Regions from separate parts of the Arthrobacter sp. UKPF54-2 genome, predicted to be linked through region 3. Evidence: riboswitches for the same ligand, from Rfam matches in the RefSeq annotation. Region 3 holds a riboswitch; each other region holds the start of a gene.
The links. Region 3 has a riboswitch for cyclic di-AMP ahead of E7Y32_RS02195 (NlpC/P60 family protein). Riboswitches for the same ligand answer to the same signal wherever they lie in the genome.
Positions count from the first base shown of each region.

Region 1: another riboswitch for cyclic di-AMP. It lies ahead of E7Y32_RS03015 (hypothetical protein); the one in region 3 lies ahead of E7Y32_RS02195 (NlpC/P60 family protein).
Region 2: another riboswitch for cyclic di-AMP. It lies ahead of E7Y32_RS12620 (NlpC/P60 family protein); the one in region 3 lies ahead of E7Y32_RS02195 (NlpC/P60 family protein).

Region 1 is NZ_CP040174.1:689,050-699,258, reverse strand. Features, by position in the region: gene E7Y32_RS03030 (phosphatase PAP2 family protein) at 1-791, shown strand, start outside; gene upp (uracil phosphoribosyltransferase) at 804-1,439, shown strand; gene E7Y32_RS03020 (glyoxalase superfamily protein) at 1,494-1,871, shown strand; gene E7Y32_RS03015 (hypothetical protein) at 2,008-2,757, opposite strand; cyclic di-AMP (ydaO/yuaA leader) riboswitch at 2,757-2,944, opposite strand; gene E7Y32_RS03010 (HAMP domain-containing sensor histidine kinase) at 3,051-4,646, opposite strand; gene E7Y32_RS03005 (response regulator transcription factor) at 4,650-5,390, opposite strand; gene E7Y32_RS03000 (winged helix-turn-helix domain-containing protein) at 5,996-6,868, shown strand; gene E7Y32_RS02995 (dodecin family protein) at 7,146-7,349, shown strand; gene E7Y32_RS02990 (histidine phosphatase family protein) at 7,405-7,932, shown strand; gene E7Y32_RS02985 (hypothetical protein) at 8,048-8,554, shown strand; partial or broken gene E7Y32_RS02980 (EamA family transporter) at 8,585-9,448, shown strand; gene E7Y32_RS02975 (hypothetical protein) at 9,898-10,209, shown strand, end outside.
Region 2 is NZ_CP040174.1:2,720,467-2,730,675, forward strand. Features, by position in the region: gene E7Y32_RS12565 (sulfite exporter TauE/SafE family protein) at 1-538, shown strand, start outside; gene E7Y32_RS12570 (DUF4177 domain-containing protein) at 700-906, opposite strand; gene E7Y32_RS12575 (rhodanese-like domain-containing protein) at 1,063-2,472, opposite strand; gene E7Y32_RS12580 (hypothetical protein) at 2,594-3,895, opposite strand; gene E7Y32_RS16465 (glycoside hydrolase family 16 protein) at 4,294-5,007, opposite strand; gene E7Y32_RS16470 (hypothetical protein) at 5,075-5,266, shown strand; gene E7Y32_RS12595 (DUF4397 domain-containing protein) at 5,612-6,313, shown strand; gene E7Y32_RS12600 (RNA polymerase sigma factor) at 6,473-7,042, shown strand; gene E7Y32_RS12605 (anti-sigma factor) at 7,029-7,913, shown strand; gene E7Y32_RS12610 (DNA alkylation repair protein) at 7,958-8,479, shown strand; gene E7Y32_RS12615 (hypothetical protein) at 8,476-8,730, opposite strand; cyclic di-AMP (ydaO/yuaA leader) riboswitch at 8,901-9,094, shown strand; gene E7Y32_RS12620 (NlpC/P60 family protein) at 9,099-9,845, shown strand; gene E7Y32_RS12625 (dihydrofolate reductase family protein) at 9,959-10,209, opposite strand, start outside.
Region 3 is NZ_CP040174.1:511,291-521,499, reverse strand. Features, by position in the region: gene E7Y32_RS02200 (M23 family metallopeptidase) at 1-752, shown strand, start outside; cyclic di-AMP (ydaO/yuaA leader) riboswitch at 865-1,058, shown strand; gene E7Y32_RS02195 (NlpC/P60 family protein) at 1,323-2,063, shown strand; gene E7Y32_RS02190 (HNH endonuclease) at 2,366-2,866, shown strand; gene E7Y32_RS02185 (molybdenum cofactor guanylyltransferase) at 2,916-3,617, shown strand; gene E7Y32_RS16320 (DUF6457 domain-containing protein) at 3,601-3,888, shown strand; gene E7Y32_RS02180 (molybdopterin molybdotransferase MoeA) at 3,885-5,297, shown strand; gene fdhD (formate dehydrogenase accessory sulfurtransferase FdhD) at 5,382-6,251, shown strand; gene E7Y32_RS02170 (glycoside hydrolase family 38 C-terminal domain-containing protein) at 6,358-9,507, shown strand; gene E7Y32_RS02165 (hypothetical protein) at 9,594-10,209, opposite strand, start outside.

The sequences.
Region 1 (10,209 bases), 180 kb from region 3:
TGCCGTACGCCGCGCTGTGGATCACGATGCTGATCGGCGGCGTGGTCATCGTCGCCCTGGCCCTGACCAGCTATGAGGTCTACGACAACGTGGTGGATGACGCCGGCGTGGCCAACCTGGACAAGCCGATGCTGGCGGCCATGGAACAGCTGCGCAGCCCCGGGCTTGACTCCTTTGTCACCGGGTTCACCAACATCGGCGGCGGCATCGGCATGCCGATCCTGGCCAGCATCCTGACGGCATGGCTGATCTGGGTCTCCCGGACCTGGCGCCCGCTCATCCTGATCGGCGGCGCCGCCGCCGTGTCCGTCACCGCCACCTCGCTGGGCAAAAAGCTGATCGGCCGGACGCGCCCGGACCACGCGGACGCGGTGCCGCCGTACGAGACCTCGCCGTCGTTCCCCAGCGGCCACACCCTGAACACCACGGTGGTGATCGGGCTGGTGGTCTACCTCGCCTGCCTGCAGGTCAAACGCACCCTTGCCCGGGTCGGCTTCATCACGGCCGGTGTGATCTTTATCTTCGCCATGGGCATGAGCCGGGTCTACCTGGGCCACCACTGGATGACCGACGTGATCATCGGCTGGGTGCTCGGGCTGGGCTGGGTGGGGATCGTCATCCTGGCCCACCGGCTCTTCCACGTGCTCCGACACCGTGAACACACCGGCCCCGCACCGACGTTCGACAACGAAGCCCACCTGCGCGACCGGGCCCCCGGAAGCAGCCGCAGCGGCGGAACGGGCGACTCCGAGACCCCCGGCCCCGCGGGACGGTCCTCGACGTCCGGGTGATAGTTTTGACCCATGCGCACTCTCGTTGTGGACCACCCGCTGGTCGCCCATAAGCTCACCGTTCTGCGGGACAAGAACACCCCGTCCCCGGTCTTCCGCCAGCTCACCGAGGAGCTCGTCACGCTCCTGGCCTATGAGGCAACCCGCGACGTCCGCACCGAACCCGTGACCATCGAGACGCCGGTCAGCACCACGGTCGGCACGGCGTTCACCAAGCCCACCCCGCTGGTGGTCCCGATCCTGCGCGCCGGGCTGGGCATGCTCGAGGGCATGACCAAACTGGTCCCCACGGCCGAGGTCGGCTTCCTGGGCATGGCCCGCGACGAAGAAACCCTGGACATCATCACCTACGCCGAGCGCCTGCCCGAGGACCTGACGGACCGCCAGATCTTCGTCCTGGACCCCATGCTGGCCACCGGCGGCACCCTGCGTGAAGCCATCAAGTTCCTGTTCAAACGCGGCGCCTCGGACGTCACCTGCATCTGCCTGCTGGCCGCCCCGGAGGGCCTGGCCAAGCTCGAAGAGGAACTCTCGGACGCCAACGTGACGATCGTGCTGGCCTCGATCGACGAAAAGCTCAACGAGAAGTCCTACATTGTCCCCGGCCTGGGCGACGCCGGCGACCGCCTGTACGGCATCGCGGGCTAGTTCCGCAGCCGGTCAAGGGTTCCGGCGGGCAGCGCTCGGGACTACCGTGTGCCCATGGACTGGAAACTTGAACTCGTATTTGTCCCGGTATCCGACGTGGACCGGGCCAAGGATTTTTACGTCAACAAGGTGGGCTTCAACGCCGACTACGACGAGCGGCCCGCCGAAGGCATCCGCTTCGTCCAGCTGACACCGCCCGGGTCCGGGTGCTCCATTGCGATCGGCGAGGGCCTCAACGACGCCGCCCCCGGCACCGCCCCCAGCCTCCAGCTGGTGGTCAGCGACATCCAAGCCGCGCACCGGCAGCTGAAGGACAACGGCGTGGACGTCAGCGACATTGACGTCCAGGACTGGGGCCACTTCGTCTACTTCGCCGACCCGGACGGCAATAAATGGGCCGTGCAATACATCCCCAACCGTCCCAACGGCTAGCCGGCACGCGCAGGCCCGGCCGGCGGGCCCGGCCGGCAGGCCCGGCCGGCGCGGGGACAGACGCACGCAAGGCCCCGGATCCAATGGATCCGGGGCCTGGCCTTTCCGCCGGGGCCGGGGCCTGCGTGGCGGCGGTTTAGTACCAGTTGTGCGCGTAGTGGAAGTTCAGAGCGCCGCAGGGTGAGCCGTAGCGGTCCTGCACGTACTTCAGTCCCCAGTTGATCTGGGTCCGGTAGTTGGTGCGGTAGTCAGCGCCGGCGCTTGCCATTTTCTCGGCGGGCAGGGCCTGGACCACGCCATAGGCTCCGCTGCTCGCGTTCGTGGCAGTGGTCTTCCAGTCGGACTCCTTGGTCCACAGTTTCTGCAGGCACTGCATCTCGCTGGCGGCCCAGCCATGGGCGGGCAGCTGCGAGGCGGCGTAGGCCTGCGCACCCGCGGGATCGTCGACGGCGACCGGCTGCGCCGGGGCAGCCGCGGCCGGCGCAGGAGCCGCCGGAGCAGGAGCCGCCGGCGCGGGCGGAGCCGCCGGCGCGGGCGGGGCCGGGGCCTCGGCCGGCGTAACGTCGGAAGCCTTGGCCTCCACAGTGCCGGTGGAGGGGGAGGCCGGGGCGTTGCTGCCGACCTGTTCGAACTCCAGCTTCTGCAGCGAGGAGTCCTTGGACGCGGCCTCCGTGTGGGCGGCGGTGTTGGAAGCCTGGCCCGCGGCGCCCGCGCCCAGCAGGACCGCGAGGGCGGTCGCCACGACGGCGGCGCGCTTGCCCTTGGAACCTGCGCCGAGCCGGGACAGGGCCGTGCGCTTGGCCGGCTCGGCGCGGTGGCGCGCGACGTCGGCTTCAGCTGCCTGTTTAGCGCCTTCTGGGCGCATGGGTACCTTGAATTCAGTCATGTTTGCCTCTCAACGCCTACGGAGTTAGCTGTCGGGTTCGGATGCAAAAATCCGGCCGCACGGAATCTCAACGTGGCGGCTTAACCCCAAGGGTGCATGGATGCAGAATGCCCGGGAACTCTGGGTCCCCCGCCTCTGCCTAATCCATCGGAATCCGGGAAGCGGCAGAGTTTGGCGTCAATCCGGATACGCGGCCAGATCGATGGCCGCACTCTAAAACGGTACCGAACTTTCCCTTGGAAGTCACATTTAGGTAACGGCAGGCCGGGCTGGCGGCGTGGCGACTTGCCCCACTAGGCTGCGGGGGACGCCGCCGGAAGGCGGACGGTGAACTGCGTGCGGCCGGGCCGGGACGTGACGTAGACGGTGCCGCCATGGGCTTCGACGATGGCCTGCACAATGGAGAGCCCCAACCCGCTGGTGCCCTCCGCCGTCGCGGCCGGAACGGGGGAGGTGGAGGGGGCGATGGCCCCGGTGCGCGCCCGCGCCGCGGCCGTTTCCGGCGCCGGAACTGCGACGGCTGGCGCCGCGGCCGTGACGGGGTTCCGGCGGGAGACGTCGGCCCGGGTAAACCGGCGGAACACCCGGTCCACGAAGTCGGGGGCAATGCCGGTGCCGTTGTCCGTCACGGTGAGGACGGCAGTGCCGTCGTCGGCGGACGTCACCGCCGTCGTCACGGTGGTGCCGGGCTCCGTGTGCTTGCGCGCGTTGGAGAGCAGGTTCGCCAGCACCTGGTGCAGCTGGGCGGCGTCCCCCCGGACCACCACGGGCTCCTCGGCGAGCTCCAGCTGCCAGATGCGGTCCGGGGCCATGACCTTCTCGTCGCTGACCGTCTCGATCGCGAGCTGCGAGAGATCCACCTCGCTGAACTTCAGCGGCTGGCCCTCGTCGAGGCGGGCCAGCAGGAGCAGGTCCTCCACGAGGGCCGTCATGCGTTCCGACTGGCTCTGCACGCGGGCGAGGGACTTCTGGCCGTCCGGGGTGAAGTGCTCGGTCATGCGCATCAGCTCCGTGTAGCCGCGGATGGCCGTCAGTGGGGTCCGCAGCTCGTGCGAGGCATCGGCAACGAACTGGCGGACCTTCATCTCGCTTTGTTGCCGCGACTCCAGCGCGCTGGAGACGTTGTCCAGCATCTGGTTCAGGGCATAGCCCACGCTGCCCACCTCCGTGCTGGGATTGGCGGCGGACGGCGGCACCCGCACCGCCAGGGCAACTTCGCCGGCGTCGAGCGGGAGGCGGGAGACCTTGGTGGCCACCTCGGACAGGTGCTCCAGCGGTTTCATGGTGCGCCGGATCAGCGCCGTTCCGGCCAGCCCGATCACCACCAGGCCGCCGGAGGAGACCAGCACCATGGTCCAGACCAGTGAAGCCAAGGTGTTTTGCTTGTCCTTCAGGGGCAGGCCGGTGACGATCACATCGCCGTACGGGGTCTGTGCCGCGACCAGCCGGTACGCGCCGCTGGAGAGGGTCCGGTCAACGGGCGGCGCGCCGGGGGTGAGCGCCAGCAGAACGCCGGCGTCGTCGGCGGAGAGCGCTTTCCGGGTGGCGTCGTCGGCGAGGAAGCCGGCGCTGGTGACGGCGTCACCGAGGATCCGGGCATTGAGGGTGCCCACGGCCTGGCCGCGCGCTTCCAGCGGGTCCCGGCGCCCGTCGCCGCTGCCGGGGCCGGGCCGGCCGAACTCGCGCGCCCGCTCGGAGGCCTGGTCCAATTGGGAGTCCAGTTGTTTGGTCAGGAACAGGTTCATCGAGGCGTAACTGACCAGCCCGACGGCGCCACAGATGGCGACGAGGAGGGCCATGGCAAGCAGGACCAGGCGGGTGCGCAGGTGCCAGGTGGAAGGGCTGCGCCAGTCCCGGCCGGCGGCAGGGTCTCTGGCGGGAGCTGCCACGGGCTAGTCCGCCGGTTTCAGGACGTACCCGGCCCCGCGCACGGTATGGATCATCGGCGGGTGGACCGCGTCGACCTTCTTGCGGAGGTAGGAGATGTAGAGCTCCACGATGTTGGCCTGGCCGCCGAAATCGTAGTCCCAGACGCGGTCCAGGATCTGCGCCTTGCTGACCACACGCTTGGGGTTCTCCATCAGGTAGCGCAGCAGCTCGAACTGGGTGGCGGTCAGATGCAGTTCCTCCCCGGCGCGGGTCACTTCCCGGGTGTCCACGTTCAGGACGAGGTCCCCGACCACGAGCTCGGCAGTGTCCATCGCCGCGACGCCTGAGCGCTGGACCAGCCGGTGCAGCCGCAGCAGGACCTCTTCCATACTGAACGGCTTGGTCACATAGTCATCGCCGCCCGCCGCCAGGCCGGTGATGCGGTCCTGGACCGCGTCCTTGGCGGTCAGGAACAACGCGGGAACCTCCGGCGCGAAGGCCCGGATCCGGCCCAGCAGCTCGACGCCGTCGAAGCCGGGGAGCATAACGTCCAGAACCAGCACGTCCGGGCGGAAATCCTTGGCGAGTTTCACCGCTGCGGGGCCGTCCGCCGCCACCGCCACGGACCAGCCGGCCATCCTCAGCCCCATGCTCATGAGCTCCGAGAGGCTGGGTTCGTCATCCACCACGAGGGCGCGGATGGGTGAGCCGTCCGGGTGCGTGAGGTGGGGCAGGTTGTTGGTCATAGAGTGCGAGGTGGCCATGCGACAACTCTCCAATCCGGCAGTAGGGGATGGCTTTGGGGATCCTGTGCGCGAGCTGTGAATCACAGCTTAGCGAGCTGGACCGTCCCGGCCGCTGGATTTGACCCCTGTCCGGCCCGCGGACGGGAAAGGCGCGGGCGCCCCGGATGCCTGATTTGGCTGCCGCGCCTTACGGTGAACATTTTCCGCCCGACGACGAGTGGCAACGAAGAATCTTCGCCCAAAGCCGAATCCCGACCGTTCGTTCGGCAAAAACAAAGCACACTTCCTTGACACGCCAGAATTGTGACTTGCGCTACAATCGCCCTTTTTGTCTCACAATGCGGACTTTGGGGTCCATTGTTACTTGCTAGTTCTCATTGTTACGTTGCACACTTCAAATGTGAACAAGAACTCAACAGCACCTGCAGCCGCAGCTTCCTGGATCAGCGCACCAGCTGGTACCGAGATGCGCTGTTGTCGAATGCACGCCTAACTTCTCCACCCCAGAACGTTTCTAGGCATTCGCCCCCAGCCCAGCGTCGGGCGCCCCTCCCCAGTTCTCATTGCGGGGAACTAAGCATTCGAGCCGCGATGACGGCCATTCACATTGAGGTAAGCATTCCATGTCAGTTGCATCCGGATACGTCCACATCTCCGTCCGTAACGCCAACAAGGCCGGCCAGGCATCCGGCCTCCGCCAGGGCTTCGGCGGCCGCCCGAGCTACGGCCCCGCGGGAGCAGGCAACAGCTTCCCCGCCCCCGGTTACGCCGCCCAGGGCTACAACCCCAACTCGTACGGCCAGCTGCGTGCCGTCCCCGCCGCCGAGCCGTCCCCGGCCACCGCGCCGACTCCGGTGATCGCCCCCGGCAACGGCAGCCCGGTCCGCCCCGTGCCCAACGACAACGTGGCCCGCGGCTTTGTGCTCTACATGGGCATCGATGAGGAAACCGCGGCGGCTGCCGGGACCTCCATTGCCAAGCTGGCCCAGGAAATCCGCGCCTACGCCCAGTCGCTCGTCGCCGGTGCCGAAAGCTACGCCGCCGTCGCCGTCGCCCCCGCGTCCGCCCCGGGGTCAGCGCTCGACGTCGTCCGCTCCACCTTTGGCGACCCGACCGCCGGCGCCCGCCAGCGCGCCGAGAACGCCCGGCTGCAGCAGCCGCAGGATCCGCGCCCCTCGGGCGTGCTGATTGACCTCGCCCGCCGTGAAGTGGCGCTCGACGGCGAATCGCTGAACCTGACGTTCAAGGAGTTCGAGCTCCTCAACTACCTCGTGGAGAACGGCACCCGCACCGTGGGCCGCGATGAGCTGCTGGAGGGCCTGTGGCGCAATGCCGAAGAGGTCCCCAACGAGCGGACCATCGACGTGCACATCCGGCGCCTGCGCTCCAAGCTCGGCCGTCTCGCCAACACCGTGCGGACTGTGCGCGGGCAGGGGTACCGGTTCTACGAGCACCCCGAGGTTGTTGTCTGGGCCGCGCCGGAGTACTCCATCTAGCTTGGCTTTCGCGAAGCGCCCGTCCCTTGATGGGGGCGGGCGCTTTCGCTTTCGCGGCACGATCCCTCGGCGCCTGCGCTCGCGCCGCCGTCCCCTAACCTCGCAGGGCTCGGTCAGGGATCCGACGGCGGCGCTCACGCAACAACGGCGCTTTCGGGATGTGCCGCTGCGCTGCAGTGCCCGCTCTAGGTACGTGCGTCCGCCGCTGTTGGCCCTGTTGTGTCTGGGGGCTTCGGGCGTAGTCTCGGTCCCGTCGATCCGACTATTGGGAGGGAACATGTCTGTTGCACGTATTACTACCCTGAGCTCCAATTCGAAGACCTCGTTTGATGCCGCCATTAAGGAGGGCGTCGACCGGGCCAACAAGACCCTGCGCAATGTCACGGGGGCGTGGGTGAAGGAGCAGAAGGTCGAAATCAGCGACGGCGCCGTCGTGGCCTGGCATGTGGTGCTTGAGGTGACCTTCGTCCTGGACGACTGAGGGAACTGAGGTGATGCGCGCCCGTGGCGGATCCTGGCCGCACTAGGATTGAGCCATGAGCGCGCATCACATCAAACGGCTGGTGCTCATGCGGCACGCCAAGGCCGACTGGCCCGGCGGCGTGGCCGATCATGAACGGCCGCTGGAAGAGCGCGGCCACCGCGAGGCGCCGCTGGCCGGCAAATGGCTCCTCAAGCACGGTGTGGTTCCCGACTTCATCCTGTGCTCGAGCGCCCTGCGGACCAGGCAGACCTGCACCTGGGTGTGCAGTGAACTGGGGGACAAGGCCCCGACGCCGAAACTCGAGGACGGCCTTTACGGGGCCTCCGCCCAGCGCATGCTCGCGGTCATCAACCACGTTCCGGACACGGTCACAACGCTGATGGTGATCTCCCACATGCCCGGCGTGCAGGACCTGGCCATGCACCTCGCTTCCCGGGACTCCAACCATGACGCCTACATGGATGCGGCCACCCGCTATCCCACCAGCGGCCTGACCGTGTTCGAGACGGAGAAGCCGTGGGCCGAACTCGACGGCCAGGACGCCCGGCTGACGCACTTCAAGGTGCCGCGGGCGAAGTAGCAGGCCGGCGGGCTTCCGGATTGATGGCCTGCGTGCTGATTGTGTTGTTTACTGATGCTGTTATTGCTTTTACTGCCGGTGTTGTCTTAGCGACCGAGGGAAAAGGTGGATCAGCGTGGATTCAGGACAGCTCGTAGGGATCATCGTCGGCGTCGTGGTGGTACTCGCGATCGTCGCAGGGGCAATGTACTTCAGCCGCAAGCGCAAGACTGACGCGGACCGGAACCGGGCCGCGGAAATGCGCGAAAAAGCGGAAGCCGACCAGCTGGCCGCGCGCGAGCACGAGGCGAAGGCGGCCCGGGCGGAAGCCGACGCGAAGGCAGCCGAAGTCGAAGCCGAACGCCTCCGCATGCAGGCGCGCGGGACGCAGCAGGAAGCCGAAACCGTTCGCGCCGGCGCCGAGGAGCAGCTCCGCCGGGCCGACGAGGTTGATCCCGACGTCGTGGTGACCGAGCGCGGCGACGCCCGCCACGCGGACGCCGCGCCCCAGGAGGAACTGCGCCGGGACCGGGGCAGCCGCGAGCGGCCGGCGGAAGCGGGAGGCGCCGGCATCCGCGAGGACACGGCTGCGGAACGGCATGACACCGAGGGCCCCCACGGCGAACGGCCGCGCAATCTCTGACGCGCCGGAACGGCGGGGGCCGCTCGCACGATGACCCCCCGCCATTCCGCGCTTGCCCTGCTGGTGGCGATCCTGTGGGGCATCAACTTCGTCGCCATCGACCTTGGCCTGAACCCCGGGGGCGGAGCGCAGATGCCGCCGCTCCTGTTCGTCGCCATGCGCTTCACCCTGGTGGTGTTTCCCTGCATTTTCTTTATCCGCAAACCGGACGTGAGCTGGAAGGCCATCATCGGCGTCGGCCTGCTGATGAGCGCGGGCCAGTTCGGGCTGCTCTACCTGGCCATGGCGCTCGGCATGCCCGCCGGGCTGGCGTCGCTCGTGCTGCAGGCGCAGGTGCTGCTGACGGTCCTGCTGGCGGCCGGGATCCTTGGCGAACGGCCCACCCGCCGGCAGGTGGCCGGCGTCGTGCTTGGGATTGCCGGACTGTCTGTGGTGGCGGTGGGCCGTAGCCTCGTGGCCCCGCTGCTGCCCCTGCTGATTGTGCTCGCCGCGGCGCTGTCCTGGGCCGCGGGCAACGTCGTGGCGCGCAAGGCGAAGGCCGCGTCGGGGCTGGGGCTGGTGGTGTGGTCCGGTGCCGTGGTGCCCCTGCCACTGGCCGGACTTTCGCTGCTGGTGGACGGTCCCGCCGTACTGTCGGGGGCGCTGCTGGACCTGCAGCCGGTGTCGATCCTCAGTGCCGTCTATACCGCAGCTTTCGGCTCCCTCGTGGGCTACGGCATTTGGAACCGGCTGCTGGGGCTGTACCCGTCCTCCGCCGTCGTGCCGTTCACGTTGCTGGTCCCGGTGGTGGGGATGACCACCGCGTGGCTGGTGCTGTCCGAGGTGCCCTCGCCGGCGGAAGTGGCGGGCGGGCTGCTGCTCCTCGCCGGGGTGGCAATCGCGGTGCTCCGGGCGTCTGGGCCGCGGACGGCCCGTCAGCGCCGGGTGGAGGGCTTGGCCGGTGGCTTCGGCGGCAGCTTCGCCGCCGGTTTGGACGACGACGACGGGCGCTTGGCTGCCGCCGCAGGGGTTCGGGCGGCGGAGGTCCGGGGTGCTGAAGCACGGGGGGCGGAAGCGCGGGGCGCGGCAGGCTTCGGCGCCGCCGAACGAGGCGCGCCAGGACGGGGCGTTGCGGACCGTGGTGCCGAAGCCCGCGGTGCGGAAGCGCGTGGCGCCGAGGCGCGCGGGGCGGACGGCCGGGCTGCTGGCCTGCGCGGCGCCGGGCGTCGGGACGCGGCCGTCGGGCGACGCGACGGGTAGCGGGTGCGCCGCGCCGGGCCCCGGCCGGGCAGGACCGTTCCGGCGAGCAGCAGCAGCAGTGTCGCAGCGCCGGCGCACACCGAGAGGTAGAAGTACAGATCCGGATGTTCGGCATCCACCTGGGAGGACAGCGCCTCCGGGTCGGGGTTGAACGCCAGGCCCCACTGGCGCAGGAATGCGATTCCGAAGGCGATGAAGAGGATGCTGCCCACCCCGCTTGCCAGCAGCGTCTTGTGCCGCCGGCGGATGACGACCTCGGCCACACAGGCCACGTAGGCCACCGCGCAGGCGGCCAGGAACCACAGTCCCACGGTTTCGTTCAGGGTGGCGCCGGCGAGCACCAGCAGCGCCAGGGCGGCCAACGAGGCTCCGATGGCAGTTTTGCCGCTTTTACCCATGTGGCGCATGTGACCAAT
Region 2 (10,209 bases), 1.3 Mb from region 3:
GGCCGGGACCGCCACCGCGTACCTCGGCGCCTACGTGAACCGGCTGCTGGACCCGAAGGTGCTGCTGCTGGCGTTTGCGGCGATTATGGTCTTCGCTGGGATCCGGATGATGCTTCCGTCCAAGGTCTCCGGCGGGTCCTGCGCCTTGCCCGGCGGCGGTGTCCACTGGCGCAGCTGCCTGCCCAAGGCCATTGCCACCGGCGCCGTCGTGGGCTTCCTGACCGGGCTCCTGGGCGTCGGCGGCGGATTCCTGATCGTCCCGGCCCTGACTCTGGTCCTGGGCCTGCCCATGGCGGTGACGGTCGGCACCTCACTGGTCATCATCGTGATCAACTCGGTCGCCGGGTTCGCCGCCCACCTTGGTGACCTGCAGATCGACTGGGCCGTCACGGCGGCCTTCGCGGGGGCAGCCATGGTGGCCTCCGTGGTCGCCGGCCGGCTCGGAACCAACATCCCGGACAAGGTGCTCAAGCGCGCATTCGGCGCCCTGGTCCTGCTGGTCGCAGCCTACGTGAGCGTGCAGGCCCTCGTCTCCTAGCAGCACGCCCCGCACCACCAGAAAGCGCCGGAAGCCACAGCTTCCGGCGCTTTTTCCTGCTTTCCACCGACCCAGGCGGGACCGGCCGTGACTGATGGAACTGTGAGTGCAGTCGGGGGCATCGCGGCGGGCGCCTCCGTGCCGCCTTGCGGCGGGGCCGCTTAGGCGAGACTCTCGAACACCAGGGTCGCCTGGATGCGGTCACCGCCGGCGAGCCCCTTGCTCCCGCTGCTGGCGGTGGTGATGGTGTGCAACCGGTACCCCTTGGCGGCCTGGTCGTTGATGGTCTTCTCCAGGGACGTCAGGTTTCCAGACCCGGTTCCCCACAGCTTCTCCTTGAGGATTACCTGCAAAACGACGTAATGCATGGCGGGCGCCTTTCGTGACGGGACAATTGGCAGCAATGCTACCTGCCGGCCCGGCATCCCCTCGGAGGCACCGCGACGCGGCGGTTTCTGGCCGGGCATGGCAAAAGGGCGGTAGCCCGGGTTGCCCCGGGCTACCGCCCTTTCTGGTTCTTTGATCTAGCCGGCGGTGACGGTTGCCTTCGTCTGCTGCCACGCGGCCCACGCCGCGTAGCTGCCGTCGAGTTCGACGACGTCGTAGCCTGCCCGGCGCAGGGCGCTAGCGGCGACGGAGTTCCGGACGCCGCTCTGGCAGTAGGACACGATGGTGCCCTCGGCCGGGAGTTCGTCCAGGTGCCACATCACGCGGCCGCCGCTGAGCTGGTACGAGCCCGGGATGTGGCCGGCGGCGTGCTCGGTGCGGTTGCGGACGTCCAGGACCATGGCGGCGTCGAAGCCTTCGAGCTCCTCTGGCTGGATCAGCTTCGGGACGCTGACCGGCAGGCCCTCAATGCTGGTGAGGTAGCCGGCGACGTTGTCGATGCCGACGCGGACGAGGTGGTCCCACATTTCCTGCGCGGCGGCCTGGCTGGGGGCCAGGAGGACGAGCGGGTTCTTGTCGGTTTCGGGGTTCACGACCCACGCGCCGAAGCTGGCGGTGGACTTGCCGGCCGGGATGTTCAGCGACCGGCTGACGGTGCCCTCGTGGACCTGGGCGTTGGGGCGGGTGTCCACGAAGGTCAGGGTGTCCTCGGCCAGGCCGGCGGCGACGTCGGCGGTGGCGAGTTCGACCAGCGGGGTCCGCTCGCCCATCACGGCCGGGCCTTCCCGGTTTTCACGCTTCATCCGGGCGAAGTAGGCGTGGGCGTCGGGCTGGCCGTCAAGGAGTTCGTCAATGAAGCCCTGCTCGTCGTTGGCGGCGAGGTAGGGGCCCCACCAGGCGTAGAGCCGTTCGTAGCCGACGGTGGAGGACGGGATGGCCCCGAGGGCCTTGCCGCAGGCGCTGCCGGCGCCGTGGCCGGGGTGGACCTGGACGTGGTCGGGCAGGGTCAGGAACTTGTCCCGCAGGCTGGCGAAGAGCTGCTTCGCGCCCTCGAAGCGCGTGTCGACGCCGCCGGCGGCCTCGTCGAGCAGGTCCGGGCGGCCCAGGTCACCGGAGAACACGAAGTCGCCGGAGAGCAGGTAGCCGGGGGCGTTTGCGAAGGCTCCGTCGGTGATCAGGAAGGACAGATGCTCGGGCGTATGGCCGGGGGTGTGCAGCGCCTTGACCGTGATGTTGCCGAGAGTGATCTCTTCGTTGTCGTGGAGGCGCTCGGCGTCGAAGCCGTACTGCCAGTCCGTCCCGCCCTCGCCGGAGACGTAGGCGGTGGCGCCGGTGGCGGCGGCCAGTTCGCGGGTGCCGGAGAGGAAGTCGGCGTGGATGTGCGTCTCGGTGACGGCCACGATCTTCATGCCATTGGCGGCGGCGAGGTTCTCGTAGACGGCGATGTCGCGCCGGGGATCAACGACCAGCGCCTCTCCCTTGGCCTGGCAGCCGATGAAATAGCTGGCCTGGGCGAGGTCTTCGTCGTAGATGCGCTCGATAAGCATTCAGGGTGCTCCTTCTTGAGGTAGACGGGGAAGGGATTCCTTCCGCTTCTGACTTCAACAATAATACCCCGGGGGGTATCACGCAAGCGGCGTCCGGACGGTGCCGGCAGCATGCCTGGACCTAGCCGCCCACCCTGGCCATTACCTTGTTGATGGTGGCCGCCAGGCCGTCCGCGGCCTGCTGGACGGCACCGTCGGAGAGGGTCTTGGTTTCGGTTTCGACGCAGAGCCTGCCCTTGCGGGCGCCCACCAGGACGTGCCGGACGCCGGTCCCGTCGGGCAGCATGTACACCACGGCGTAGCCTGTCTGCCCACTGGTATCGACGGTGGGGTGTTTGAGCGGCGACCAGGTCCGGGACCCGGCCGAAGGCAGGTGCTCCTGGACCGTGGTGCAGCCGGCCAGATCGGCGGCACGCCGGTCAAAGGCGGACCCGTCCGGCGACGGATCGGGCAGGCCGATGAGCCGCAGGCTGATCTGGTCCGGTGCCTGGCCTGTGCCGGGGATCTCGGCGACCACGGTGGCGGCTCCCCCGAGTGAGGCGAGGTAGGCGGCGTCGTCGTAGATGCAGTGTTGGGCGGCGGGATCCGCGGGTGGTGCCGATGCCGCGGGGGTGTAGCGGCCCTCCAGCACCTGGGCCGGGCTTCCGTTGGGCCCGGTAATGCCCTGCAGCAGCCGTGCCACTTGCTCGGGGGTCTGAAGCTCCGGTGCCGGCCGGGACGGTGGTGGGGCCGGTGTGGGGTGCGAGGGCGGCGGTTCCGACGTCGGGCTGGTTGCCGGCGGCGCGGCCCCCGGGGCGCCCCCGGCCAGTTCCCGGACCAGCATCCGGGCGAGCCCGAGCAGCGGCGCCAAGGCGGACTGGAGTTCCTCGTCGGACGGATTGGCCTGCACCTGCCGACTGAGGCCGAGAGATACCGTTCCCATGAGTACCTGCAGGGACACGGTGCCGTCGGCCGGGGGAGTGTCCGCTGATGCCGCCGGGCTCGATACCAGGGCGTAGGCCCGTTCCCCCAGTTCGGGGACAGTTAGTAGCCGGACCGTGGCCGGCGGCGAGTCCGGGGAGTCCTGCCGGAAGCTCGCGCAGGTGGCGGCCTGCTTATCGGTATAGGCGAAGTCCGCGGCAACCACCGTGTCCCGGGGCGCGCTCCTGGCCAGCACAAAGGCCACGGCCTCGCGGGACCAAGTTCCGGTGAGCGTCAGGACGCCGGCGGCGAAATTCATGTCGAGGTCTGCGCGGCTGGTTGGCGCGCTGTGCGGCCGGAAGAGGCCGCATTCACCGGGCTCGACGGCGGGCTGCTGCGCGGGTGCAGGCCGTCCCTGAAGGCGCGTCCGGAGGTCCGCGCTCCTTGAGACCCTCCCGGCGCCCGGCTGGCCACCGTTGATCGCCCGGTCCACCAGGGCCATCAGTTCCTCGTCGGACAGCACCGCATCAGCCCCCGGCGACTCGGGGGCGCTGGCGGAGGCACCGGCAGGGGAGGGGGACGCGGCGGGGGACGCGGCGGAGCCGCTGCCGGCCGGAGGCGGTGACGGTGATCCCGGTGTACAGCCGCTTAGAGCCAGCGCGGCCGCGGCGCACGCCAAAAACCAGCGCTGTCTCCGCGGGGGACCGCCGGGGATTCGGATTGTTGCAGCACCTGGGCGCACGACTGGACTCCCTGCCGTCGAAAGATGTGCTGCGCCCAGCCTCTGCCCCCCGCCCCGGCGGCACCAGAGGATTTGTGCCCCTGCACCACAAAGGCACCGTCCTCAGCCGAGGACGGTGCCTTTGCAGTGTGACGGCGCCGTGGTGATGCGGCGCCGGCGCGGCGCCGCGCGCGTGTGTCCTACTGGTAGACGCGGACCCAGTCGAGCTGCATCTGCGACGGGCTGGTGGCGGTGCCGTCGGGGAACCAGTCGAGCTGCATCGTCTGGTGCATGCCGACCGTGGGCTGGTGTGCCGGGTTGGTGTCGCTGAACGTCTTCACGCCGTCGATGTAGCCGGTGATGCCGGCAGGCGTCCACTCCACCGCGTAGTTGTGCCACTGCGTGGTGTCCACGGGCGTGGCTGCCGTCGTCTGGAAGTCCCCGCCGCTGCAGGCGTAGTGCAGGAAGAACTTCATGGCAGCGGTGTTCGAGGTGCCTTCGGCGAAATCAACTTCGGCGCAGTTCGGCGAGGTGTTGTTGTTCGGCCACAGGAGCAGTACGGGGTGGTACTCGGAGTCGCGGACGTTGGTCTTCATCCGGGTCTCCCAGCGGCCGTATTTCTGCTGGCCGAACTTTGCCGACATCCCGCCGGTGGTGCCGGCCGCGTCGCCGGTGACGGTCGCGACGCCGTTGGCCACCGACCACGCCTGGGGGCTGCGGACGCCCTTGCCGGCATGGCCGGCACCGTTGAAGACGCCCCATTTGGCGGCGTCCGGGGCTCCGGCGTAGGAGAATTCGTCGCCGGCCAGGACGGGACCCCAGCCCAGGGCGGCGGCGGCCTGTGTTCCGTCGCCTGCGGGGGCTGCCGGGGCCGGGGCGGCAACCGGTGCTGCCGGCGCCGCGGGTGCTGCCACCGGCGCCGCCGGGAGAGTGCTGGGCGCCGCCGGCGCGGCAGCAGGCGGAGCTGCCGGGGCCGCTGCAGTGGTCTCTGCAGGGGCCGGCGCAGCGGCGGCGGAGGTGGCCGGCGTCGACGCCGGGGATGCTGCCCGCGCCGACGACGTCGGGCTGGCCGCCTTGGTGGGCGCGGCGGTACCGGCCGAGGACGCAGCACTGCATCCGGTCAGCGACAAGGCACCGAGGGTAACGGTGATGGCAATCTTCTTGAACAAGTGACCCCTCCGGGATATTGAATTGGCGCAAGCGCAGGGCGCGATCGGGGCGCTGGCGAGCTTCTGGCAGCTTCTTTCAGCCCCGCCTGGCGGACAGGGCGAGCAGGCGCCGGCTGGCGCGGCGGCGCCCTGCATAACGGGCATCCGGGGCCCTGCGTTCGGGCCTGGCCCTCGGGCCAGCCGTCAACGTTACTCGATCGTAACCTTTGTTCGCAAAACGCCTGATGGTCCCCGGCCCATGACCCGGAGAAGAAAATGTGGCACTCATGCATCCGTTCGGCACCCCCGGCCGGTAGTAAGGGTGTAAGCGAAACACCGCCCGCATCCGGGCCTCAATGAGGAGTTCCACATGCATACGAAATCACTCTCTGCTGCAGCCGGCGCACTGACGCTGCTGGCAGGGCTTGCCTTTGCAGCCCCGGCGCAGGCCGGGGAGAAGCGCCACGACCATGACACAGCAAAACTCTCCGTTCTTCACGGCGTCCCCGGGGTAATCGTGGACGTGTGGGTGGACGGAAAGCTGACGCTGGATAACTTCACCCCGGGCACCCTGGCGGGGCCGTTGAATGTCCGGGAGGGGGAGCACAAGATTGCCATCACCGGCGCGGACTCCACGAGCGCCGACAACCCCGTGATCGGCCCTGTTGAGGTAGATCTCAAAGAGGGCCGGGACTACACCGCTGTGGCGCACCTGACGGCGGACGGAAAGCCCACGGCCACGCTGTTCAAGAACGACACCTCGGCCAGCCCCGATGGCAAGGGCAAGCTGACGGTGCGGCACGTAGCCGCGGCACCCGCCGTCGACGTCCTTGCCGGTGGCAAAGCCGTGATCACGGGCCTCGAGAACCCCGACGAGAAGAAACTCACGCTTAAGGCAGGAACCATCTCCGCCTCCGTGGCCGCAGCGGGCAGCACCGAGGCCCTGATCGGCCCCGCGGATGTGAAGGTCAGCAAGGGCAAGAACACGATCGTCTACGCCTGGGGCAGCCTGGCTGACCACAACCTCGACCTGGCAGTGCAGGTGGTGAAGTCCGCACGGCAGGACGACTGAGCGGTCCGTCAGGTGCTGAATTTGCGCCGAACGGATGGCGGGGCCGCGGCGATCGCGGTCCCGCCATCCGTCCTCCCGCAGGTTCCTCCATTGCGGTGCGCCGAGGCCCGGGGAATAATGGCGTTCCACGGGTCTCATTGCCGCTCTAAGGAGCACCTGTTGGAGGCTACTGATCGTGAATGGGATGTTTCCATTGACCATGCCTTCGCCGCGGGTGAGGAGCAGGCGCTCGCAGAGGCCTACCGCATGCTCGGACCCCTGGTCCATACGCTGGCGCTGAGGGCGCTGCGCGAACACGGCGCCGCCGATGACGTCACGCAGGAGGTCTTCATCCGCGCCTGGAAATCGCGAACCAGCTATCGCCCCGACGCGGCCCGGCTGCCCGCCTGGCTGATCGGGATCACCCGCAATGCCATTTCCGATGCCCTGTCCGCCCGCTCCCGCCGGCGGGACGTGGAAAGGGCAGCCCTCTACCTGGTCAACGACCCGGCAACCGGCGTCGACCGGCCGCATGCCGAGGCGCTCGCGGACCGCCTGACCCTCGACGACGAGCTGGAGCGCCTGGGGGACCCGCAGGCGTCCATCATGCGGCTGGCGTTCTACGAGGATCTGACGCACGACCAGATCTCGTCCCGGCTCGATCTTCCGCTTGGCACGGTCAAAAGCCATATCCGACGCAGCCTCGCCCGGCTGCGGTCCCGGCTGGAGGTGGAACATGGAGCATCTTGACGATGAGCTCCTGGCGTTGCTGGCGCTGGGCGAACGGCCCGCCAGTGCGGAGGAACGGCTCCACCTGGACGGCTGCCACGACTGCGCGACGACGCTCGACGCACTGCTGAACACCGTCTACGTCGCCACGCTCAACCCGGACCAGGTGCCTCTGGAAGTGCCGGGCAGCCATAACTGGGCCGCGATCCACTCAGCGCTGGGGCTCTCGCCCGCCCTGGCCGCCGACCCCCTGCGCCCACCCCGCGGCGGCGAAGCCCCTCACGCGGAGGACCAGCCGGCGGGGGACCGTCCCTCGGAGGACCGGCCGGCCGGAGCTGCCGGGGCGCAATGGCACCCGGCCCCGTCGAACCCGCATCCCGCCGGGCGGCAGCCGGGCCAGCGGCACACGGGCCAGGGCTTCCCACGGCGCGGATCATGGATACTCGGTCTGGCCGCAGGGGTGCTGCTGGGCGCTGCCGGGGCGTGGACGGCCGTGACCGTCCTGGGCCCCGCCCAGCCGCCGGTGGCACAGCCCACCCCATCCGGGCCTACGGCGGTGCTCCTGGCCGAAGCCTCGCTGGCTCCGCTGGCAGGACACTCGGCCAGCGGCAGCGCACTCGTGGAGAAGCTCCCCGACGGATCGCGGCAGCTGGTCGTCAGCCTTCCCGAGGAGAAACTCACGGGCTTCCGCGAGGTGTGGGTGGGCTCGGCCGACCTGTCCCGGATGGTTAGCCTGGGTGTCCTGGGCCAGGGAACCGGTTCTTTCGTTATCCCCGGGGCCCTGGACCTGGCCGACTATCCGGTCCTCGACATCTCCGACGAACCCTACGACGGGGACCCGGCACACTCCGCAGAGAGCATCGCACGCGGTAAGTTCGCCGCGCAGGGTTGACCCCGGCCGCAGGAGCGGGCTGGCGGCTGCGACAGAATGGACCCATGAGCGAGGCCGGTGACTTCATTGATGCGGCGCTGCAGCGCGAAAGCACCTGGCAGCGGGCCGAGGAAACACGGTCCCGCCTCGGTCCGGAACTCCGGTCCTATGGCGCCTCCGTCGGCGCCGTCCGGGGCGCGGTCCGGGATGCGCTCCGCCGCTACCGGCACCTCGGCCGTGACGGAATCACGGCGCTCAGCTCGGAGTTGTGGGCGGTACCGGTCTTCGAACGCCGCCTCGCCGCTGTCGTCCTGCTGCAGTCCCATCTCGCTGTGCTGGACAACTCGGACCTGACCCGGATCGAAGGCTTTCTGCGCGGTGCGCGCCTGCCCGAGCTGGCGGATCCGCTGGCGGTCGACGTCGTCGGGCCGCTGATCGCCGGTCTTGACGGGGCGGCCCGGAGGCGGGCCGAGGCCGTCCTGGAACGGTGGCTGCAGGACCCGGACCCGTGGCTGCGCCGAGCGGCCCTGCTGGCACCGACGGGCGAACTCCGTTCCGGCGCGGGCCGGAGCCGCAGGTTCCCCTAGCGCTGCGGCCGGCGCTCCACCACGGCGTACGCCCTGCCGTCGAGGAACTGCCAGTCGGTCACGACCATAAAGCCGAGGGCATCCACACGGTCGTTCAGGACGTGGACGTCGAATCCGCCGTCGCGCGGTTCGGCATCCCAGGTGGCGACGTGGATTTCCCCGCCCTCGAGCACCAGCAGCTCCGTATTGACGTCGAAATCCTCCTGCGGCTGGTCACTGAGTTGGCAGATGGCGACACAATGCCGGTTCATAACGGGCCTTCCGCTCGGGGAACGCTGGATGAGCCCATCCTATGCGTGGCAGTGCTCGGTGCCCTAGGCCTAATTCCCCGCCAGGACACGCCTCCGTTACCTGAATGTGACATTACCGCCCAGTACCGTTACCGTGGATAGGTGCCTGTTTGTTTCCGATACGGGCGCTTCCGAGCCGATTGCCTAACTCTGCCGCGGCCCGGGATCCGAATGCAACCTTCTGGCAGAGACGGGGAAACCACTTATGACCTGCCGCTCCGGCGGGTCTTGGGGTGAAGCCGCACAGCCCGCTCTGACGGGTCCGCGGCCGGGTGCCTCCCATCCGAATCCGACAGCTCACCTCGCAGGCATTGGGAGAGGCTACAAACATGACTTCACGCACTACTGCTGCGCGCCATCGTTCCGACGTCCCCGCAGGACGGACCTCAGCATTTTCGGTCAAGCCAGGCACCATCGGCCGCCAGGCCGCGGTCCTTATGGCGGCGTCCGGCCTCGTCCTGACGAGCGGCATGGCGGCCAACGCGGCGGCCGCACCGGCTGAGCGCGAGTCCGCCCCGGCATCATCGGTCGACGTCGCCGGGAAGGTTTCGGCCCCGGTCACCGCCGACTCCGCGGTCCAGATCAGCTTCGACCGTCCGGCAGTGGCCACCACGCCGGCGCCTGTAGTCGAGCAGCCCAAGCCCGTTGCCGCACCGGCCGCACCGGCCGCGCCCGCCGTCGCCCAGGCTCCGGCCGCCCCCAAGATCACCGTCCAGGCCCAGGCTGCCGTTGCCCCGGCCCCGGCCCCGGCCGGCGGAGTCAACGCCGCGATGCTCTCTGCCGCCTACAGCCAGATCGGCATCACCCAGGACTGCACTGCCATGGTCGAGAAGGCCCTCGGCGCTGCCGGCATCCCGGTGGGCGACCTGGGTCCCCAGCAGTTCATGAACTACGGCAAGGTTGTCGCCGACCCGCAGCCGGGCGACATGATCGTCCAGTCCGGCCACGTGGCCATCTACGCCGGCAACGGCCAGGTCATCAGCGGCGGCATGAACGGATCCAACCAGACGATCTCGCACCCGCTCTCCTGGCTGACCGCCACCGGCGGCGTGACCTTCGTCCGCGCCGGAGCCTAATCCCCGAGTAGATATTGCACCAGCGCTACTCCCGAAGGCCGGTGGCCGGTTGTCGCTACGACAGCCGGCCACCGGCCTTCGCTGGTCCGGGGCACCCTAGCTGGTGTACGTCATCAGCTGGTGTACCGCAGCCGGACCACGCCGTTGCCGAACGTCCGCGTTTCGGCGAGCGTGAGCGCGGTCCTGCTCTCCGCGGACTTGAACAGTGGCGTGCCCTGGCCCAGCAGGACCGGGTGGATGTAGATCCAGTACTCGTCGATCAGTCCGAGCCGGCGGAAGCTGTCCGCCAGCCGGGCCCCACCCAGGGCCAGATCGCCGCCGGGCTGTGCCTTGAGTGCCAGGACGTCCTCAATCACGACCTCGC
Region 3 (10,209 bases):
CCGTCGTAACCGTCGAGCGCCCCCGTGACGCGCACCGCGACGAACGCCGCGGCCGGCGGAGCGCCTTCCGCCAGATGACAGACTTCGCCGCCGTCAGCGGCGTCGGGCAGAAGGCCGGCATCGCTCTGGCGGCCACCGGACTGGTCCTGACCGTCACCGTCCCGGCCACCGGCCCGGTGATGGCCACCGACGCCGCCAAGACCGGCTCGGTGTCCGCCGCGGCACAGCCCGAGGTCAAGGCTTCGGCCGCCCAGATCGACTTCAACCGCACGGCTGTCACCACCAAGGGCGACCCGGACGGCAAGCTCAAGCAGCTGCTCAGCGCCCAGTCCGCCAGCACCATCACCCGTGCGGCCTCCGCCGGCAGCCTCGGGCACCCGCTGGACACGATGGTCTCCGCCTCGCCGTTCGGCTACCGGATCAGTCCCATTACGGGCGCCGTCGGAGAATTCCACCGCGGGCAGGACTACGCCGCCCAGTGCGGCACGCCCGTGCATGCCGCGGCCAGCGGCACCGTAACCTTTACCGGCTGGCACCCCTACGGGGGCGGCAACCGGGTCGTGATCGACCATGGCAATGGCCTGGAGACCACGTACAACCACTTGTCGTCCTCAACTGTCCGCGTGGGCCAGCAGGTTTCCCGCGGCGATGTGGTGGCGATGAGCGGCACCACCGGCGCCTCCACCGGCTGCCACCTCCACTTCGAGGTGATGGTCAACGGGGAAGTCGTTGACCCGCTGGGCTGGCTCTAAACCGAGCCGAGGGATCACTCGCATTTCTGTGACACGCCGTGATCTGAATGTGACATTGAGTCCCAACTGCTGTACCGTATGAAGCACGCCAACTTCTCCGAAGTTGGCGCTCTTGAGTGGATTGCCTAACTCTGCCACCGCTCAAGGTCCGTTCGCATGACATCGTCTGGCAGGGGCGGGGGAACCAATTTTGGTCTTCGCAAGAAGGCCTTGGGGTTAAGTCGCAAAGCTTCCCAGGAAGCAGCGCGGCCGGGTGACTCCCATCCGAATCCGACAGCTCACCTCGTAGGCATTGGGAGAGGCTACTTTCGTGTCTTCACGCCACAATGCTGCGCGTTCTCGCGCTGGCGAGGCTCAGTTGAGCCCGCTGAACTCCATGCTCCGCGCTGCCCTTGTCGGCGCCCGGACTGGATCTCACAACGCAGTTCCCGCTTTTGGCGCGTCTTCGCAGTACACCCTTCGCTAAAGAAACCCGTTTCGGGGCGATCCGGCGTACCCCCAAGATGCCGGAGCGTCCTCAGTCCCGCCTGAAATGAGCGCGGACAAAAGGATCACGAAAGAGAGAACTGAATGACTACTCGTGCAACCATTGCACGCCACCGCGCGGAGGTCACCAAGACCAACTCGCTGGCTGTCATTGCTAAGGCCGTCGGCGACAACGCCGGTGGTATGGGTCGCCAGGCCGCGGTTATCGCTGCAGCCTCCGGCCTGGTACTGACCAGCGGTATCGCAGCCAACGCTGCCGAGACCAACGTTCAGCGCGAGTCCACCTCCGCTTCCGCCCTGGAAGTGCAGTCCACCGCACCGGCCACGATCTCCGCGGCCTCCAGCATCGCGATCTCCTACGAGAAGCCTGCTGTTACCACCGCACCGGCCCCCGTCGAGGCTTCCAAGCCCGTCGTGAAGGTCAAGGAAGCTGCTGCTTCCACCGGCAACGCGGTGACCGCCTCGCTGGCCACGAAGGCTCCGGCTGCTGTCAGCGGCATGGGCGCTTCGATCGCCGCTGCTGCCTACGCGCAGATCGGTGTCTCCCAGGACTGCACCATGCTGGCCACCAACGCGCTGGCCGCAGTGGGCGTCAACTACCACGGCTGGCCCGCAGGTTACCTGTCCCTGGGCCGCACCGTGAGCGCCGCCGAGGCTCAGCCGGGCGACCTCGCCTACTACCAGAACGGCGGCATGGGCATGGCCCACATCGCTGTTTACGTCGGTAACGGCATGGCCGTCCACGGCGGTTGGAACGGCGGAACCACCGCGCTGTACAGCGTCAACGTCGGCTCCGGCCCGGTCTTCATCCGCGTCGGCGGCTAGGACTGGCTCCCGGTGTCCGCCGGAAGCATTGTGAAGGACCCCTGCCAGGCGGCAGGGGTCCTTTGCGTTGTACCAGGCGGGTTGCCCACCCGCGCCCGCCCCGCCCCCGACCTGCAGGCGGATTCCGCCGCCGGACCTGCTGGCCGCCCCGGCCGCGGGGCGCGGCGCGGGGCGCGGCGAAATAAAATTCGGTAAACCGGGCCTGCGGTGTTTACTCTTGTGGTGTCGATCCATAGCCCGACCATGCACAGGGCAGCCGGCCCTCGTGCCCCTGGCGGGTGCGGCCGTGAAGAGGTATGCGGATGCGCACTCTCGTTCTGAATGCTGGATATGAACCGCTGGCGGTAGTTACTTTCCGCCGGGCGCTGGTCCTTGTGCTGACAGGTAAGGCCAGTGTGGTGGCCGAAGGCGACGATCCCGTGGTGGGCCCGCAGGACATTCTCGGCCGGCCCACCGTGATCCTGCTGAACCGGTACATCAGGCCCCGTTACAACACCCTGACGGCGGTCAGCCGCAGGGGGGTGCTGCGCCGCGACAACCACCGTTGCGCTTACTGCGGCAAGGCGGCCCATACCATTGACCACGTCCAGCCCAAGTCCCGGGGCGGCGCGGATTCATGGGAAAATCTCGTCGCCGCCTGCCTGCGCTGCAACAACGCCAAAGGGGACCATACCCCCGGGGAAATGGGCTGGAAACTCGGCTTCGTCCCCGGTCCGCCCAGGGGCACCATCTGGCAGATCAAGGAATTGGAGAAGCCCACCCCGGCCTGGGACCCGTTCCTGCTTCCCGAAAAGGCACACTGAGCCTCCCGTCCTGACGCCCGGCGCGGGCCGCTGCGGCTAGGCTGGGCGGGTGGAATTCGACGCCGTAATCCTCGCCGGGGGCAGGTCCTCCCGGCTCGGCGGCGTGCCCAAGGCCCGCCTGACGGTAGCCGGCGCCACCTTGCTGGAGCTGGCCCTCAAGGCGGCCGGCGGAGCCCGCCGGATCGTGGTGGTCGGGCCGGACACGGGCGGCCTCCCGCCCCAGGTGCTCAGCTGCCGCGAAGAGCCCCCGTTTGCCGGACCCGCCGCCGCCATCGCCGCAGGCCTCGCCGCCCTGGCCGGGGCAGACGCCGGTGCCGGGGAACGTACTGCCGGCCGACCCGCGGCCCACACCTTGGTGCTCGCCTGCGACATGCCGCGGGTGGCCGCCGCCGTCGGCGCCCTGCTGGCGGCGGCGGACGGCCCGGCCGAAGGTCCGGGCGGCGGCCGCGACGGGGTCATGGCCGTGGCGCGGGATGGACGCTCCCAGCCCCTCGCCGGTCTTTATCGCACAGCCGCGCTACAACGCGCCGTCGGCGACGCGGCCCGGCGCAACGCGCTCGAGGGGGGCTCCGTCTTCGCCCTGCTTGCTAGTCTTGAACTGCGGACGGTTCCGGTTCCGCCGGGGTCCACCGACGACGTGGACACCTGGGATGACGCTTCCGCCCTGGGGGTTTCAGACCCCGGTCCAGGCCGGCCCGGCAACGGGCGGCCGAATTCGACTTTGGAGGCAAACGGTGAAAAGCCAGGATGAGACGCTGGAGGACTGGTGCCGGGCACTGCTCCAGGCCCTGGAACTCGAAGACGTCGAAATCGACATTAACGAAGTGCTGGGACTGGCCGGCGTGGCCGCGCACTCCGTCGTCCGACCCGCAGCTCCGCTGACCACCTTCATAGCCGGGTTCGCTGCCGGACTGGCTTCCGGCTCCGGGCAGGCGCCGGACAGTGTGTCCATGCAGGCCGCCATGGGCGTGGCCCGGAAACTCGCGAAGGACTACGCCGCCGCCGAGGCACCCGGGGCATGACGCCTGAGCCGCCCACGAGCAGTACCGGCGCCGAGGACGGCGCCTCCGGCGACCCGGCCGAGGCTCCGCACCGGCACCTTGCGCACGGCTGGCAGGAGGCACGGCAGCTGGCCTTCGACTGCGCCACCCCCATCCCGGCCGCGCCGGTGCCGCTCCGGCACGCCCTCGGGCGGACGCTGGCGGAGGATCTGACGGCGCTGCACGACATGCCGCACTACGCCTCCTCCGCGATGGACGGCTGGGCGGTCAACGGCAGCGGGCCCTGGATCCTCGCCGAGCCCGGCCAGCGGCTGGCCCCTCACCAGGGAAGCCCCATCGCGACCGGCGGGCTAATCCCGGCGGGCGCAAAGGCCGTTCTCCGCAGCGAGAGCGGCGTCATCGCCCCGGACGAAGACGGGCTGCCGGTCCTCAAACTCGGCGGCGGGGCCAAACCCGGGGAACCGCGCAACGGCGACCACATTCGCAAAGCCGCGGAGGAGGCCGCCGTCGGCGAGGTGCTCATCAAGGCAGGCGCCGTACTCAACCCCGCCCACCTGGCCCTGGCGGCCCTCGCCGGACACGACGCGCTGCCGGTCCTCGGCAAGCCCGTCGTCCGGCTTGTCTTTACCGGTTCCGAGGTCGTCAGCAGCGGCGTCCCCCAACCGGGCGAGGTACGGGACACCTTCGGGCCGCAACTGGCCGCCGTCGTGGAAATGCTCGGCGGGATCTACGCCGGTGAGGTCAAGATCGGCGACGCCGACGCCGACTGGCTCGCCGCCCTCGAGGACACCGACGCCCCGGCGGCGGAGCGGGGCACGGCCGCCGGCGACGCCGCGGAGCCGCTGCCGGCCGACGTCGTCATCACCACCGGCGGCACGGGCCGCTCCGGCACCGACCATCTCCGGCGCACGGTCGCGGCACTGGGCGGCCGGCTGCTCATCGACGGCATCGCCATGCGACCGGGCCACCCTGCCGTGCTGGCCGAACTGCCCGACGGGCGTTTTGTGATCGGGCTGCCCGGGAATCCCCTGGCGGCCATGATGGCGCTGTCCACCCTCGGCGCCCCGCTGCTGGCCGCCCTCGGGCACCGCTCTGCCCCGCCGGTGGTTGAAGTCCCGTGCGGGACCATGATCGATCCCGACCCGGGCCGGACCCGGCTGATGCCGTTCCGCATGCTGTACGGGATGGCCTCCCCGGCCCAGTACACCGGCCCGGGCATGATGCGCGGGCTGGCCGCGGCCGACGGCGTCCTGGTGGTCCCGCCGCACGGCGTGCAGCTGGGCGAGCCGGTGCCGGCGTTCGCGCTGCCGTGGGGCGCGGCCCTGCCCCAGGCCACCCCGGCCAAGACGGCCGCGAAGCCGGCCACGAAACGTGCCGCCCGGAAGCCGGCCGCGGACGGCCCGGTGGACTGGAGCGCGCTGCTTGGCTGAGGCGCGGAGGCAGTTCATGATGGATCCAGGGGCGGGCCGCCGCGGGCGGCCGGACCCAAATGCAATGCTGATGAGGAGTATCCAATGGGCCGCGTGACACAGCGCCGCAAGGTGCACAAATTTGTCCTGGACGGCTCGCCGCAGGCGCTGGAGTTTCCGGTCCGGCACCGGGAGGACGTGCTGGCGGTCGAGGAGCCGCTCGAAATCCGTCTCGGCAGCCTCTCCTACTCCGTCACGATGCGGACGCCGGGCAGCGACTTCGACCTCGTCGCCGGTTTCCTGGTCTCCGAAGGGGTCATCTGGGAACCGGAGCAGCTCGTCTCATTGCGGTTCTGCGCCGGCGAGGATGAGGACGGAGCCCAGACGTTCAACGTGGTGGAGGCGCAGCTGCGCCCCGACGTCGTTCGGCCCGACACCGGGCGTAACTTTTTCACCTCCAGCTCGTGCGGGATCTGCGGCACCGACTCGATCGATGCCGTGCGCAAGTCCTCGCACTTCAGCCCCGCCGGCGACCCGCTGACCGTCCCGGTGGAGACGCTCGCCTCGCTGCCGGACCGGCTGCGCGAAGCCCAGGCCGTCTTCGACGTCACCGGCGGCGTCCATGCAGCGGGACTCTTCCGGATTTCCGACGACGGCGACGCCGAGTTGCTCTGCCTGCGCGAAGACGTGGGCCGCCACAACGCGGTGGACAAGGTGGTGGGTTGGGCGCTCCGCGAGGGCCTGTTGCCCCTGAGCGGCACCGTGCTCCAGGTCTCCGGCCGGGCATCCTTCGAACTGGTGCAGAAGGCCTCGCTGGCCGGGATCCCGGTGCTGGCCGCCGTCAGTGCGCCCTCCAGCCTGGCCGTGGAACTGGCCGAGGCCAGCGGGATGACGCTCGCCGGGTTCAGCCGGGGCACCACCCTCAACGTCTACGCCGGCCACGAACGCGTGTCCCCGCCGGAAGCCACCGCCTAGGCGCGCGTTGGCTTAACCGCGGCGGCCGACGTAGATTTTATCCATCGACTGGATACGCGACTCGAACTGATCACGAACCACCGGCACCAGCGCGAAGAGGATCACATTGCACGACGACCGCCGTCTCACGGAAGTCCGGCTGGACCGCTTTGTGCGCGAACGCATCACCCCCGCGGTCTACCCGCGCACCGCGCCGCTCACGCTGAGCAGCTGGGACGCACCCGGCGAACCGGTCCCGGCGCTGGAGGCACTGCGGCAACACTTCACGCCGCAGGAGCCGGGCGAGGCCTGGGGGAGGCCCTGGAGCACGAAGTGGCTGCGGCTGCAGGGGGACGTGCCCGATTCCTGGGGCAACGCACCGGACACGTCCGTGGAGATCCTGGTGGACCTTGGCTTCAGCATCGACCTGCCGGGTTTCCAATGCGAGGGCACGGCGTGGCGGGCCGACGGCACCGTGATCAAGGCGATCTCGCCGCGGAACCAGTACATTCCCTTGAAGCTGTTGGGCAGCGGGATGTCCGTGGACTTTTACGTCGAGGCGGCGGCCAACCCGGACCTGTCCCAGGGCTGGACCTTCGCGGCTACCCCCTACGGCGACAAGGCGACCGCCGGGTCCGAGCCGCAGTACCGGCTGGGCCCGATCGTCATCGCCGAGCTCAACCAGGGGGTGTGGGAGCTGCGGCAGGACATCTGGACCCTCAGCGGGCTGATGCACGAACTGCCGATGGAGCTGCCGCGCCGGCACGAGATCCTCCGCGCGCTCGAACGGATGCTCGACGTCATGGACCCCGACGACGTACCCGGCACGGCGGCTGTGGGCCGGGCGGCGCTCGCCGACGTGCTGGCCCGGCCGTCCTACGCCTCCGCCCACCAGCTCCTTGCCACCGGCCACGCGCATATCGACTCCGCCTGGCTGTGGCCGGTCCGGGAAACCATCCGCAAGTGCGCGCGGACGTTCTCCAACGTCGTCGCGCTGATGGACGAGGACCCCGAATTCGTCTTCTCCTGCTCCTCGGCGCAGCAGCTGGCCTGGATGAGGGAGTACTACCCTGAGCTGTTCGGGCGCATCCGGGAAAAGGTCAAGACCGGCCAATTCGTCCCGGTGGGCGGCATGTGGGTCGAGTCCGACAGCAATATGCCGGGAGGCGAAGCCATGGCCCGCCAGTTCCTGGAAGGCAAGAGCTTCTTCCTGGCCGAGTTCGGCGTCGAGTGCCGGGAAGCTTGGCTGCCGGACACCTTCGGCTACTCCGCCGCCATGCCGCAGATTGTCAAGGCCGCCGGGAGCCGCTGGTTCCTGACCCAAAAGATTTCCTGGAACCAGGTCAACCGGATGCCGCACCACACTTTTAACTGGGAAGGGATCGACGGCACTCGGATCTTCACGCACTTCCCCCCGGTGGACACCTACAGTTCCGAAATCAGCGGCCGGGAACTCGCGCATGCCGAGCGCAACTACCGGGACCACGGCCGGGGCACCATGTCCCTGCTGCCCTTCGGCTACGGCGACGGCGGCGGCGGGCCCACCCGCGAAATGCTCGCCGCGGCACGGCGCACCGCGGACCTCGAAGGGTCCCCGCGGGTCCGGATCGGCGCGGCCGCGGACTTCTTCGCCGCCGCCGAGGCGGAGTACCCGGGGCTCCCGGTCTGGGTGGGCGAAATGTACCTCGAGCTGCACCGGGGCACCTACACCAGCCAGGCGAATACCAAACGGGGCAACCGGCGCAGCGAACACCTGCTCCGCGAAGCCGAGCTGTGGTGCGCCACCGCGGCCGTCCGCGCCGGCGCCCGCTACCCGGCGGCGGAGCTGAAGCGGCTCTGGCGGCTGGTGCTGCTGCAGCAGTTCCACGACATCCTTCCGGGCAGCTCGATCGCCTGGGTGCACCAGGACGCCGAGCGGAATTACGCCGCCGTCGCCCGCGACCTGGAGGCGATCATCGCCCAGGCCGCCGCGGCCGTCCTGGGGGAGGGCAGCCAGGAGTTTCTGCTGAACGCCGCCCCGCACAGCCGCCTCGGTGTCCCGGCGCTCGCGGCCGCCGTCCCTGCCCGCGCCGCGGTCCCCGTGCAGGCCACGGATGCCCGGGGCGGCTTCGTGCTCGACAACGGGATCATCCGCGCCGAGGTCAACGACCACGGCCTGCTGGTCTCGTTTACGGACCACGCCAGCGGCCGCGAGGCTATTGCGCCGGGGGAGTTCGGCAACCTCCTCGAACTGCACCGGGACACCCCGAACGAATGGGACGCCTGGGACATCGACGCGTTCTACCGCCGCAACGTCACCGCACTGACCGAGGCCCGTTCCGTGACGCTGGAACGCGACGGGGACGCCGCCGTCGTTGTGGTGAAACGGCTGGCCGGCGGCTCCGCCGTGACCCAGCGGATTCGGCTGGAACCAGGCGCGCCGTCGCTGGCCATCTCCACCGCGGTGGACTGGCAGGAACGCGAGAAGCTGCTCAAGCTCGGCTTCGCGTTCGACGTCCGGGCCGACCGCTCCGCCTCGGAAACGCAGTTCGGCCACGTCTTCCGGCCCGCCCACCTCAACACCTCGTGGGAGGCGGCCAAATTCGAGATCTGCGCGCACCGCTGGATCCACGTGGCCGAGCCCGGCTACGGCGTCGCGGTCTCCAACGCCGCGAGCTACGGCCACGACGTCACCCGCGCCATCCGCGAGGACGACGGCGGCACCACCACCACGGTCCGTGTCTCGCTGCTGCGGGCGCCCAAGTTCCCGGACCCGAACGCGGACCGCGGCCCGCACGAACTGACCGTCACCGTGCGTCCCGGCGCCGCCATTGCCGACGCCGTCGAGGAGGGCTACCGCACCAACCTCGCCCCGCGGGTGGTCAAGGGGGCCCGCGGAGTGGAACCGCTTGTCTCCGTCTCCCATCCCGCCCTGGTGGTCGAAGCGGTCAAACTTGCCGAGGACGGCTCGGGCGATGTGATCGTGCGGGTCTACGAATCCCTGGGGGAACGCTCCTCCGGCACGGTTTCGGCCAATTTTGCAGCTACGGGGGTGCACACCGTGGATCTGCTGGAGCGGCCCGTGGATGCCCCGGGGGTCACCGCCCGGGACAGCGCCGCAGAACTGGCGCTGCGGCCCTTCCAGCTGGTGACCCTGCGGTTCCAGCTGACGCCTGCGGGCCAGTCGGGCGGCGGCGGAACCTACCTGCCCGTTAAACAGGCTGAGTGGGAGCGGTCCTTCCGGACCGCTACCACTCATCCCCCCAATGGCGCTTGGACGTGTCGCTCGGCTCCGTAAGACTGAATCCCCATTCACGAACCCGGCTGGCGTTTTCACACATTTATGATTCTGCCACGCTCTAATGATTTTGTGAACGCCCAGGCCTAGTTTTTACGGAACGTTGCGGGAGTGTTATCTGGCGGGGCCGCGATCCGGCCGGACAACCAGAAAATAAGCAGGCCCAGTACGTAGCCGAGCACCGCAACATAGTTGACGAGCATGCGGGCCGGATCCCACGGGTCCGGGGCGAACGACGCCGGCACGCTGACGATCGCCGCGGCCGCCCCCACCAGGGTCATTGCCGCTCCGGCCCGCACGAGCCACGGCAACTGTGTCCCGATCGCGGCGGCCAGCGGAGGCAGCATGATGAGCGAGACAAACGCCGGGTAGCTCCGCCCGGCCGCCGCGTAGAACGGGGCAAGAGCGGCGTTCAGGCCGCTGTCGTCGGACTGGGCCTCAAGTCCCGCCGAGGAACCTCCGGTGTCCATCAGCACGAATGTCACTGTCACCGCGAGGCATGCCGCGGCCCGCCCCCAACGTCCCGGGGCGCCGGTGATCAGGCGCCGGGCGCGGGCGGCGCCAAGCCCCTTGGCCAGCCGTACGCCGACCAGGAAGACCATTCCGAAAACGAAGAAGCGCAGGATCAGGTTGGTCAGGTTCCAGCTCCCCAGCGCCCCGTCGATCGCCAAGTAGGGCTCCGGGATGCTGAGCAGGCTGCAC